Regions from separate parts of the Shinella zoogloeoides genome, predicted to be linked through region 3. Evidence: riboswitches for the same ligand, from Rfam matches in the RefSeq annotation. Region 3 holds a riboswitch; each other region holds the start of a gene.
What was found. Region 3 has a riboswitch for cobalamin ahead of Q9316_RS10760 (CbtB domain-containing protein). Riboswitches for the same ligand answer to the same signal wherever they lie in the genome.

Region 1: linked by a shared signal. The riboswitch ahead of bluB (5,6-dimethylbenzimidazole synthase) and the one ahead of Q9316_RS10760 (CbtB domain-containing protein) in region 3 are both predicted to bind cobalamin.
Region 2: linked by a shared signal. The riboswitch ahead of Q9316_RS15455 (aromatic ring-hydroxylating oxygenase subunit alpha) and the one ahead of Q9316_RS10760 (CbtB domain-containing protein) in region 3 are both predicted to bind cobalamin.

Annotation. Positions count from the first base shown of each region.
Region 1 covers NZ_CP132311.1:1,822,005-1,826,210, forward strand. The annotation lists gene Q9316_RS10145 (ABC-F family ATP-binding cassette domain-containing protein) at 1-576, opposite strand, end outside; gene Q9316_RS10150 (DUF2865 domain-containing protein) at 826-1,935, shown strand; gene bluB (5,6-dimethylbenzimidazole synthase) at 1,928-2,626, opposite strand; cobalamin riboswitch at 2,673-2,891, opposite strand; gene Q9316_RS10160 (diguanylate cyclase domain-containing protein) at 2,926-4,206, opposite strand, start outside.
Region 2 covers NZ_CP132311.1:2,936,206-2,940,411, forward strand. The annotation lists gene Q9316_RS15450 (hybrid-cluster NAD(P)-dependent oxidoreductase) at 1-455, opposite strand, end outside; gene Q9316_RS15455 (aromatic ring-hydroxylating oxygenase subunit alpha) at 457-1,701, opposite strand; cobalamin riboswitch at 1,810-2,006, opposite strand; gene Q9316_RS15460 (DUF6656 family protein) at 2,317-2,922, shown strand; gene Q9316_RS15465 (GGDEF domain-containing protein) at 2,930-3,979, opposite strand; gene Q9316_RS15470 (L-threonylcarbamoyladenylate synthase) at 4,132-4,206, shown strand, end outside.
Region 3 covers NZ_CP132311.1:1,949,312-1,953,517, reverse strand. The annotation lists gene Q9316_RS10765 (peptidoglycan-binding domain-containing protein) at 1-1,700, shown strand, start outside; cobalamin riboswitch at 1,779-2,144, shown strand; gene Q9316_RS10760 (CbtB domain-containing protein) at 2,192-2,368, shown strand; gene Q9316_RS10755 (CbtA family protein) at 2,380-3,165, shown strand; gene cobU (bifunctional adenosylcobinamide kinase/adenosylcobinamide-phosphate guanylyltransferase) at 3,167-3,691, shown strand; gene cobW (cobalamin biosynthesis protein CobW) at 3,696-4,206, shown strand, end outside.

The DNA.
Region 1 (4,206 bases), 130 kb from region 3:
GCTGACGACGACCGCGCCGGCCCGCCAGCCGGCGAGCATGTCGATGACCGCCCGCCGTCCGTCCCGGTCGAGATTGTTCGTCGGCTCGTCCAGCAGCAGAAAATCCGGCTCGCGGAAGATCAGCGCCGCGAGCGCGGCCCGCGTGCGCTGGCCGCCGGAGAGCGCCGAAAGCGGCGTGTCCGGCTCCGCCTCAAGCCCGACGCGGGCGAGCGCGGCGGCAAGCCGCGCCTCCAGCGTCCAGTCGGCATCGGCAAGATCGTCGGCGTCCGCCTCGCCGCGCGCGGCACGGCCGAGAAGCGCAAGCGCCTCGACGATGCCGAACAGGCTGGCGACGGTCTCCTCTGGTCCGACTTGCACGCTCTGGCGCAGGAAGCCGAGCGTCCCGTCGACGGTTACGGTGCCCGCCTGCGGCGTCAGATCGCCGGTGACGAGCCTGAGCAGCGTCGTCTTGCCGACGCCGTTGCGTCCGACAAGCCCGGCGCGCTCGGAGCCGAAGCTCAGGTCGAGATTGGAAAGGAGCGTGTGCCCGTCAGGCGTGGACCAGGTGATTTTGGAAAAGGTGATGGAATGCGGCATGGATACGGATTTCCCCGATGACAAAACGAAGTCGATTTGTGGTCGGGTTGAAATCCATTGCGCACCATCCGGTCTGCATTGACGATGGCCGTTATCTAGGCCCGAACGGTGGCCGTTGCAAGGCAAGCGAGGGCCGGCACGTTAATCACAAATGCGGGAGCACGTTGCGCTTGCATCCATGCGGCCTATGATAGGGCCTTCGAGACCGGCCTTGGGCCGACAGTTCTAGATTTTCAGGGATCGACGGATTTGAAGAGACGCGCCCGTCTTCTGTTCGCCATTGCAGCCACTCTGCCGCTCCTTCTCACCGGTGGAACGGCGGCGGCGAATATGTGCGCGCGCATCCAGATCGAGCTGGCGAACATGCCGAAAGTCGTGGTGGATACGGCGAGCGCCCGCAAATATGCCGGCGCCATCGCACGCCAGAACATCCAGTTGCGCAAGGCGAAGAGCGACCAGCGCCGCCTCGGCTGCTCCAGCGGCAGCATCATCGTCGTCGGCGGTGCCAATGCCGAGGCCTGCGCGACGCTCTCCTCCGTCGTCGGCAAGATGGAGCGCAACCTCCAGATCCTCGACAAGAAACGGCGTGAGTTTGCCGGCGGCGTGTCTTCCCAGGGCCGGCGCAACGTCCTTCTCGCGGCGCTCGAGACCAACGGCTGCAACGACCAGCCGCAGGTCATGCCCGTCGCCGCGACCGAAACCCTGCGCACGCTGGACGAGACGCGCACCCTGCCGCTCGGCACGGCGCCGGATGGCAGCGACAGGCTGCAATTGCGCTCGCTCGGCGGCAATTCGGGCCATGGCAACCTGCGCACCGTCTGCGTTCGCACCTGCGACGGCGGCTTCTTCCCGATATCCTCGGGCGCCACGCCGCTCGATTTTCGCCGGGACCAGAAGGTCTGCGCAATGATGTGCCCGCAAACCGAGACCGAACTGTTCTACCAGTCGATGACCCACGGTCAGGAGACGGAGCAGATGACCTCCACGGTCACCGGCCGGCCCTATTACGAACTGACGAACGCCTTCTCCTATCGCACGCGCGAGCGTTCCAAGCAGGACGCCTGCGGCTGCGACCTCTCCGCCTACTATCAGGAGATGATCAAGCGCGAGAAGGCCGCCAGGGGCGAAAGCACCGAGACGGCCAGCACCGGCGAGACCGACGCGGAAGAGGACGGCTCCGTCACCACCATCCGTACACTGCCGAAGAAGGAGGAGATCGAGGTCAGGGCGCCCGCCAAGATCGAGGAACGCCTCTACGACCCCACCAAGAGCAAGGTGCGCACGGTCGGCCCGCTCTTCCTGCCGGAAAACTCGTCCGCCATCGATCTCGGCCGCCCGGCGGATGCCGGCGTCAACTGACGCCCGCCCCGTCCTCCGGCCAGCGCTCCTCGAACACCAGATCTTCCAGCGGCAGGCGCTGCCGCCAGCCCTTCAGCGCCAGTTCCGGCTCACGATAAAGCTGATCGACGAAGCCGACGCACAGCCATGCGACGATCTCGACATGCTGCGGAATGCCGAGGATCTGCCGGATATCGCTGTCATGGAAGATGCTGACCCAGCCGACGCCAACCCCTTCCGCGCGTGCCGCTAGCCAGAGGTTCTGCACCGCGCAGACCGTGGAATAGACGTCCATGCGCGGATTGTGCGTGCGGCCCAGCACAACGTCGCCGCCACGCGTCGGATCGCAGGTCACGCAGATCGACAGCGGCGCCTTCAGGATGCCCTCGAGCTTCAGCGCCCGATACTGTGCCTGCCGCTCGCCCTCGAACATGCCGGCCGCCTCGGCATTGGCCTTCAGAAAGGCCGCATGCACCGCGCGGCGGGTCTCTTCGCCGCGCACCAGCAGGAAATTCCACGGCTGCATGAATCCCACCGACGGCGCGCTGTGCGCGGCATTGAGCAGGCGGCCGACGAGATCGTCCGGCAGAGGCTCGGGCAGGAACTGGTCGCGCACGTCGCGGCGCGTTTCGATGGCGCGGTAGACGGCCTGCCTCTCCTCGTGCGGAAAGGCGCCCGCCCGGACCAGATGGTCCAAGGGTTCGGTTCGCATCGTCATCTCCCCAACAATGCGTACAACCTGCCGCCGTCCGCGCGGGTTCGGTCTATCTCGCCAGGCCGGTCTTCTGACTTCGGGTCGCGCGGCAAGCACCTGCCTTCCCGGTTGAACAACCAGTGGCAAAAGCCTGAATCGATTCAAGCTTTTAAAGGCGCAAGCCATCCCCGTCACAGCGTTGGGCACGTTCCGGACCTGGGGCTTTCCCGCACCGGATTCCCGATTCTCCCGCAAGGCGGGCACCTGACGAGGAGGATATGCTCACGGCTTCCCGATGCGATCAAGCCCGGAAGCGTCTACGCCGCGCGAATGCTGCCAGGTTGCAAAAACTCCGCGCTGGCGACGTCGCCGGCATGGACCGCGCGGTTGCGCCCGCCGTTCTTGGCCGAATAGAGCGCGGCATCCGCCTTCACCATGACATCGTGCACCGATTTGCCATGGTCGGGGAACTGCGCGATGCCGGCGCTGCCGCCGATCACGAGAAGCTGCCCGTCATAGGCGATCGGCACCTGCGTATCGAGCACGAGGCTGTTCGCCAGTTCCAGAAGGCCCTCGCGTTCATGCGCACCCTTGAGCAGGATGCAGAACTCGTCGCCGCCGAGCCGCGCCACGCAGCCGCGCGGGCCGACGCGGTCGGAGAAGCGCCGGGCCACCGCCAGGAGCACGGCATCGCCCGCCGCATGGCCATGGCGGTCATTGACCGCCTTGAACCTGTCGAGGTCGAGCGCGAGGATCGCGAAGGGCGCATTGTCGCCCCTGCTTATGGCGCGCGAGACCTCTTCGTCGAAGCCGCTGCGATTCTTCAGTCCGGTCAAAGGATCGTGCCGCGCGAGAAACGCGTTCTTTCCCTCGCTGCGCTGAAGGGCCTTCACCAGCGTTGAGAAGCGCATGGTGACGAACAGCATGACCCCGGCAAAGACCAGTACGAACATGGCGATCTGCGGCAGCGCCGATTGCCAGACGAAGGAACCCGGCATGTTCGGCCGCCAGGACGCGACCATGGGATTGTAGGCATCGCCGCCGACCGGCGTCATCACGAGGCCCGGCTCCTCGGTCACGATCGGCGTGAAGCCGAGGCCGTGCACGCCGAGCCGTCGCTCCGAATTCGCCAGCATCTTCTGCGAGACCGGCTTGACGGTGATGAGGAGCGTCGGCTCCCGCCGGTTCGCGGGAATGTAAAGCGTCTTCGGGATGACGGCCTGCACCACGACGATGCTCATCACCCGGTCGATCAGCCGCATGCCGGAGACGTGGATTTCGGGAAGCGCCGGCGTCAGGAGGTCGGGATCCTCCTTGGCACCCGCGACCTGCCAGCCGCCGCGATCGGGCGACAGCGCCTCGTAATAGGCGCGCTCGGCCTTGCGGGTTAGGTCGCTCACCCAATGCAGCTTTTCGCGCGCCTTGCGGTCGGAGACCTTTTCGCCGCGATGCACGCCAAGAATTTTCTCGCCGTCGAGCGAGGTGAAGATCATCCAGGAGAAACCGAAATCGGACCACATCCAGTCGCGCAACTGGTCGCGCACGAAGGAATCGCCCGGCATGCCCTCGGCCAGTTCGTTGAAGCTCCTGTCCCAGAA
Region 2 (4,206 bases), 990 kb from region 3:
GCGCAGTCCGACATCCAGCGCGTCATCGACATCATCGGCGTGATACCAGAGCCGGCCGAGATGAAGAGGTACTTTTCCGCCGGATAGCGCACGAAGGAGAAGTCGCCGAGCGGCCCGAACGCCTTCAGCTTCATGCCGGGACGCAGGTTGTCGAACATCCAGCGCGTGCCGATCGAACTCTTCTGCGCCTTCACCGTGACGGCGACGGAGAAGGGACGCGAGGGCGTCGAGGAGAGCGTGTAGGTGCGCATGACCGGCTCGTCTTCCGACACCGGCAGCTCCAGCGTGACGAACTGGCCCGGCAGGTACCGGAACCAGTTGTCGCGATCCGAGCGGAAGGTGAAGGTCATCACGTCGGCCGTCTCCACCGTCACGGCGGTGCATTCCAGCAAGTGCTGGCGATCGTTCCATGGCTGGAGTCCATCGAAGTGACGGAAGTGGCTGGCGGCGGTCATCTCATGCCACCCGCGAAAGCGGCTTCTTGGCGCCGTCGAGCCGCTCGATCATGAAGTTGCAGTACCATTCGACGAACTGCATGACGCCGCCCTCGTCCTCCGGCGAATAGGGGCCTGGCTGGTAGGCGGGCGAGCGGATGCCGAAGGCGTTTTCCTCGACGATCCGGCGATCCTGGTCGTTGGTCTCGGTCCAGACATGGGTGAGCTCGTCGAGACGGTAATCGACGCCTTCCACCGCATCCTTGCTGACCAGCCATTTGGTGGTGACCTGCGTCAGTTCAGGGCCGAGCGGCAGCACGCGGAAGGTGATGGCGTGGTCGGCGAGAACGTGGTTCCACGTCGACGGATAATGGAAGAGCAGCAGCGTGCCGATATGGCTCTCCAGCACGTCGTTGGAGAGTGGTCGCTGGACGGCGCGCGCGCCGGACATGGTGTAGCTCTCGGCATCCTGGATGAGCGGCATGCGCGCGGCGCGGAACTGGCCGGTCGGCGAGATCCTGAATTCGCTCGGCAAGCCCTGGGCCTCGCAACGCGCCCAATGCTCGGCGATGACGGGATCATCCTTGGCGCCCTGCACGCCGGTCGCGCTCGGCGCTTCCGGATAGGTGCGGCAGAGTTCCGGATGGTTGGCGGCGCAGTGGTAGCACTCGCGGTTGTTCTCCCAGACGAGCTTCCAGTTGCCCTTCTCGATGATCGTGCTTTCGAAGGCGACCTTGGTTTCGCCGAGGCGGTGGCGGGCGAGATAGGGCTCGACCAGGGCGCGGAAGGGCGCAAAATCCGGCGCCTCGTCAGCAAGGCAGATGAAGATGTAGCCGCCGACGGTCTGGCAGTTGATCTGCTTCAGGCTGTGCTGCGTCCTGTCGAAATCCTCCGCCATGTGGCGGGCGAAGAGCAGCGAGCCGTCGAGTTCGTAGGTCCACTGGTGGTAGGGACAGACGAGCTTGGCGGACGAGCCCTTGTGCTGGGTGCAGACGCGCGAGCCGCGGTGGCGGCAGGAATTGTGCAGCGCGCGCACCATGCCCGAGCGGTCGCGGGTGATGACGACCGGATAGTCGCCGACCTGCACGGTGAAATAGTTGCCGGCTTTCGGGATTTCGCAATCATGGCCGATGAACAGCCAGTCGCGATACCAGATCGTCTCCAGGTCGAGCTTGTAGTGATCGGGGTCGATGTAGAAGGCCTGCTCGAGGCTGTAGCCGTCGCGCCGGTTCTTGAGCTTGCGGAGCACGTCGCTTCTGATGTCCATGCCGGTGTCCTCGAAATATCCAGATTGCGGATGAAGCGCACGGAAGGAGACGGCATTCGGGCGGCAGGCGCACCGGTTGCACGCTTCCCGGCCGCCCGCCGCAGCCAGTCACGATCGATACTCCAGGCTGGTTTCCGGGCTGAGGAGCGTCCCTTCGGACCATCGCAGCGCCTTCCCAGACCCTTGGGTCCAGTGGCTTTTGCCGCGTCTTCTCCAACACCGTTGCGGGGGCAGCGCCGGATTTCAACCGGCTTCCCAATTCTCCGCCCTCTTTCGAGAGCGGCACCTTGAGTGTCCTTATCTAAGCGCAAGACTTCTCCGACAGCATGTCGAAAAGCGACACGCCGTCATGATTTGACGACAGTCAAATACGACAGAAGAGCAACACCTTGCATCTGTACTTTTCTTACATATCAAGGCGATATGCATTCTTTTTCGGCAGACCGCCCACGCCTTCGGCATGATGTATTCGACGGGACGACTGTTGTCATATTGCGACCACAAAGCCTGACCCGCAGGAATGGGGACGCAGGCGGAAAGGAATGCTTAACGACGTTTCCATAAACTTTCCGGCAATCCGGACGCGGGGCCGGGCGCGAGCATGGAGTACGGGGCGTGCAGCAGACGAAATTCCGATATTACGATGCCGTCGCCTTCAAGCGCGCGAACCCGCCGAAAGCCGCCGTGCACACCGAATTCCTGCGCACCGGCCGCATCGACCGCAGTTTCGGCTGGAGCCCGACGGAGAAGCGCTATCTCAGCCACCAGGAGGTTGCCGAGCGCACCGGCCGCAAGCTGGAACGGGCCGGCAGCGTCACCCATGACCGCATCAACGGCTTCCACCAGTCCATCCAGTTCCCGAAGCTGATCTTCCACCGCACGCTGGCCGAAACGCCGCATCTCGGCTATTGCCACATCACGGTGGCCAAATCCCGCTTCGCGGAATTCGAGAACGTGCAATGGGCCTTCTACATGGCCAATTTCCTCGCCGAGATCGGCGACGACGAGCAGTTCTTCGCCGGCATTTCCAAGAAGCCCGGGCGCATGTATTTCGCCGTCGCCATCGCGCCGACGGAGGAGGAAGGCCGCCTCAAGATCGACCGCAAGGTGCGCGGCAACGGCGTCATCTTCCGCACCGACGATCCGAAGCTCGCCATGAAGAACGTGCTGATGCTCGGCGCCCGCAACGAGGCGCTGCGCAAGATCATCCGCGCGCTGTGACCGCCGGTCAGGCCCGGTAGAGCATCCATTCCTTGCCCGCCGGCACCTCGTCGCCGCGGCCGTAGACGACCACCCCGTCTCCTCCCCCTGCCCTGGCTTCGGCAAGCGCGCGCTCGCAGGCCGAGGCAAGGTCGAGCGCGCTGTCGGCGCGATCCGACATGCAGACCCCGGCCGAAAGCGTCAGGTGGCCGAGATTGCGGCCGGTGCGCGGATCGCGCAGCGCCATCGTCTGGAAGGCGGCGCGCAGGAGATCGATCAGCCGCGTCACCTCGCTCTCGTCCGATGTGTGGAAGAGGAAGCCGAAGCGCAGGCCATCGAAGCGGACGGCAAGGTCGCTTGCCGGAAAGGCCTGGCGGATGAGGCCGCCGTAGAAGCTCACGAGGTGGTCGGACAGCGCCTCGATCTGCCCGGGCGAAAAACGGCGCTCGGCATCGATCTCGGCGACGGCCACGCCGCACAGCATCGGCAGGTCCGGATTGGCGTAGACGCGGGCGAGCGCCTTGTTGAAGGCGCGACGGTTGCCGAGCTTCGTCGGCGGATCGATGAATTTCGTCGCCTCGAATTCCGCCATCTCCTTCTGGATGCCCTCCATCGCGGCCGATTGCGCGGCAACCTTTTCCGCCATTTCCGCCGTGTGGCTGACGCGCAGTTCCGTCGCCCGCTGCAGGGCTTCGAGCGAGCTGCCGAGCGCGCCGCCGGCCTCGCGGATGACCTGCGAGGCCTCGCCGATCAGGCGGCCGTAATCGTTGAGCGAGGAGCGCTCCTGGCTGAGCAGGTCCATGAAATTGCTCATCTCGCTGCTGATCGCGCCCGCCGAGCGCTGCAGCACGCTCGCCTCGTGCTGGTGCGGCAGGTACTTGCGGCCAAGCTCGTCGAGGGCGGCCTGCGTCTTGTACTTGCCGAGCGCGATGAAGTCGCGCACCAGCTCCGGATTGCCGCCGGCATAGGCCTCGTAGACCAGTTCGTAGTTGCGCGGCAGGCCGTCGATGCCCATCTGCTTCATCGCCGTCGCGATCCGCAGGGCGATGTCGGTCGTCGAGGATTTCTTGTGCGCCATCAATGGAGACCTGTGTGCGGGATGTTCAACCTCTCCTAGCAGGCCGCTCTTTCGGTGGGTCTAATCCGGTCGCTCGAATTTTAGGCAAGCGGGCGGCCCTTGGCATTTGCCGGCAAAGCCCTGTATGGAAGCCGGAAAGACGGAAGGACGGCATGGCTGAGATCGTTGATACGCGCATGGATGCGGAGGCGGCGCTGGCGCGGGCCGCGAAGACCCTCGGCCGCGGC
Region 3 (4,206 bases):
CGCTCGTCGCCGGCCTTCCGGCCGCGGCCTTCGCCCAGACGGCCAAGGAAGCCACCAGTGCCGGAAAACGCTGGGAAGAGGAGTTCGCACTCTGGCAGAAGGTCTCCTCGGGCAGCGACCTTGCGCAATATGAAGGCTACCTGAAGGCCTATCCGAACGGCACCTTCGCCTCCATGGCGCGCCTGCGCATCGCCGAACTCCAGGCCGCGGCGAAGACCAGGCCAGCCTCCACCGACGACACGGCCGCCAAGGCCGAGGCGGCGGCCGCCGCCGAAAAGGCCAAGGCCAAGGCCGAGGAGGAGGCGAGGAAGGCGGAAGACGCAAGGAAGGCTGCCGAGGCGGAAAAAACCAGGAGCGAGGAAGCGGCCCGCAAGGCCGCGGAAGCCCGGAAGGCGGAAGAGGCACAGAAGGCTGCCGAAGCAGAGAAGGCGAAGGCCGAGGCGGAAGCGGCGCGCGTGAAGGCGGAAGCGGAGGCAAAGAAGGCGGAGGAAGCCGCTGCCGCCCGCAAGCTCGCCGAGGAAAAGGCGGCTGCCCAAGAAAAGGCGAAGGCCGAGGCCGCAGCAGCGGAAAAGGCGCGTGCCGAAGAGGCCGCCCGGCTCAAGGCCGAAACGGAGAAGAAAGAGGCTGAGGCCCGCAAGCTTGCCGAGGAGCAGGCCTCCGAGGCCGAGCGCCTGAAGGCCGAAGCCCAGGCGGCTGCCGACAAGGCGAAGACGGAAGAGGCCGCGCGCCTGAAAGCCGAGGCGGACCGCAAGAAGGCGGAAGAAGCCGCCGCCGCTGAAAAGGCCCGCGCCGAGCAGGAAGCCACCGCGCGCCGCGAAGCCGAGGCCAAGCGCGCAGAAACGGAAAAGGCGGCCGCTGCCGAAAAGGCGCGGATCGAACAGGAGGCCGCCGCCGCGCGCAAGCTTGCCGAGGAGAAGGCGGCCGAAGTGGAGCGGCTGAAGGCCGAAGCGGCGAAGGCCGCCGCGGATGCCGAGGCCAAGGCCGCGGAAGCCGCCCGCCTTGCCAAGGAAGCGGAAAAGCGCGCGGCAGAAGCCGCGGCGGCGAAGAAGGCGGCCGAAGGCGGGCAGGCTGCGACCCGCGAGGCCGAGAAGGACGAGAGCGGCCTTGCCGCCGGGAAGGCGGATGCGGCCAAGCGCGAGGAAGAGGCCTTCCAGAAGGCCGTGCTCGAAGGGTCGGAAAAGGCTTTCCGCGCCTATATCTTCGAATATCCTGACGGCCGCTTCGTTGCGGATGCCCGCGAACGTCTTGCCGCATTGGCGAACACCGCCCGCCAGGAGGTCCAGCCGAAGCAGGAGACCGTGGAGACCGAGCGCAATGTCGTCGAAGAGCCCGTCGTCGATCCGCGCGAAGCCTATCTGGGCCGTTCGACCCGCGCCCAGGCACAGCGCTGGCTGAGCGTGCTCGGCTACAACACCTACGGCGCCGACGGCGTCTTCGGCCCGCGCACCCGCGCGGCGATTTCTGCCTGGCAGGGGGCTTCCGGCTACCGCGCCGACGGCTACCTGTCGCGCCAGCAGTTCCGCTCGCTGCGGCAGGCCGCGCGATATGCCGAAGCCCGGCAACCGCGCCAGCGCCGCTACCAGCAGCGGGACTACGACGTGCTGGAGGGGCCGGTCGACGGTTATTACGACGAGCCGTATTACGGCGACGACGGCTATTACAACGACCGCGGCGGCGTGGTGATCATTCCCGGCTATTGAAATTGCGACGGCCGGACGGCGGTTTCAGCACAGGTGATGCCGCTGCCGGTCAATTGACTTGTCAGGGCCGGAAGCATAATCATCGGGATATTGGATGGTTCCCGGATCCGGAAACGGATCGGGGAGTAAATGGGAATGTGACGCGGCGGACCCAACCAGGGCGCTGCAATCACGGCCGACCCCGCGACTGTAGAGTGGCGAGGGACGCCTATCCGGCGGAAGGACATGCGTGCAAGCGAGGCAATGGTGCCCGCGACCGCGCCTCGAAGACCGGCCGGAAAAGCCACTGGGTGGCATCGCGATAAGCCAAGGCTGGACGCCTCTTTTTCTACGAATCGTCCGTCTTTCGCGATGCTAGGGCCCGGGAAGGCGAGGGTGACCCGCAGGCGTTGAACAACGCCGGACGCCGCGAGCCAGGAGACCTGCCAGACAATGAGGGCATATCGCCCGACCTGGGGAGGGGCTTCCCCAACGCCTGCACGGAGGTTGTCATGGCTGTTTCTACCACGTCTTCTGTTACCCTTTCCGCAAACGACCGCCTCGTTGCCGGCGTTTTCGCGCTGCTGCTCGGCGCCTTCCTCGTGTTCGGCGCCGGCCTTGCGAATTCGGCCGTGCTGCACGATACGGCGCACGATACCCGTCACTCCTACGGCTTTCCCTGCCACTAAGGAGCTTTGACATGATCGTTCGTTATCTCCTGGCCGCCCTGGTGGCCGGGCTGTTCTCCGGCGTCCTCATGACGGCCGCCCAGGAGGCGCGAGTCGTGCCGCTCATCCTGCACGCCGAAGAGTTCGAGGGCGAGGAAGCCGCGCCGGCCGCCGACGGCACCACGCCGACGACCGAGGGCGCCGCCCAGACACAGGAGCATTCCTCGCTCGGCGCGGCCATTCTCGATGTCGCCTCCTACCTGTCGCCCGTTTCCGTCGCCTATGCCCATGAGGGCGAGGAGCACGAGGAGGGCGGCATCATGTTCGGCATGAGCCGGTTCTCCGGCACGCTGCTGGCAAACCTCGTGACGGGTACCGGCTTTGCGCTGCTGCTCGCAGGCTTCAGCCTCGTCTCCGGCCATCCGATCACGGTCGCGAACGGTGCGCTCTGGGGCGCTGCCGGCTGGCTTGCCGTGCACATGCTGCCGGCCATCGGCCTGCCGCCGGAACTTCCGGGTTTCCCGGCAGCCGATCTCGGCGACCGCCAGGTCTGGTGGATCGCGACCGTCATTCTCTCGGCGGCGGGTCTCTACCTGCTGTTCCTCAAGCAGAACATCGTCGCCAAGATCGCCGGCCTCGTGCTGATTGCGGCGCCGCAGGTCTACGGCGCGCCGCAGCCGGGCGACATTTCCAGCAACGTTCCGGCCGTTCTCGGTGCGGAATTCGCCGTCGCCGCGCTAGCAACGACGCTGTTCTTCTGGATCGTGCTCGGCCTTTCGCTGGGTTTTGCCAACGAGAAGATCGCCAAGGCGGCCTGATATGACAGTGACATCGCCCGGAGCCGTCCTGGTTCTGGGCGGTGCGCGTTCCGGAAAATCCGCTTTTGCCGAGAGGCTGGTCGCCGAGACCGGCCTCTCGCGTCATTATATCGCCACCGGCCGCGCGTGGGATGACGAGATGCGCGCGCGCATCGCAAAGCATCGGGAAGACCGCGGAAAAGGCTGGGAAACGCACGAGGAGCCGCTTGCGCTCGCCGCGCGCATTGCCGATGTGACGCGCAAGGACCGTGCGGTCCTCATCGATTGCCTGACGCTCTGGCTCACCAACCTGATGCTGGAGGAGCGGGACATCGCTGCCGAATTCGCCGGTCTCCTCGAGGCCATAAGAACCGCGCCCGGCCGGCTGGTCTTCGTGTCGAACGAGGTCGGCCTCGGCATCGTGCCGGAAAACCGCATGGCACGCGAATTCCGCGACCATGCCGGGCGGCTCCACCAGCAGGTGGCCGCCCTCGTGCCAGAAGTCTATTTCGTCGCGGCCGGACTGCCGCTGAAAATGAAGGGTTGAGCCAATGCTGCAACAGAAGATCCCCGCCACCGTCATCACCGGCTTCCTCGGCGCGGGCAAGACGACGATGATCCGCAACCTCCTGCAGAATGCCGGTGGAAAGCGCATCGCGCTCATCATCAACGAGTTCGGCGATCTCGGCGTCGACGGCGACGTGCTGAAGGGCTGCGGCGCGGAAGCCTGCACTGAGGACGATATCATCGAGCTCACCAACGGCTGCATCTGCTGCACCGTCGCCGACGACTTCATCCCGACCATGGCGAAGCTGCTGGAACGCGAGAACCGTCCGGACCATATCGTCATCGAGACCTCCGGCCTTGCCCTGCCGCAGCCGCTCGTCGCCGCCTTCAACTGGCCGGAGATCAAGACCCAGGTGACGGTCGACGGTGTCATCACTGTGGTCGACAGTGCCGCCGTCGCCGCCGGCCGCTTTGCCGACGACCACGACAAGGTCGATGCGCTGCGCGTCGAAGACGAGAACCTCGATCACGAAAGCCCGCTGGAAGAGCTTTTCG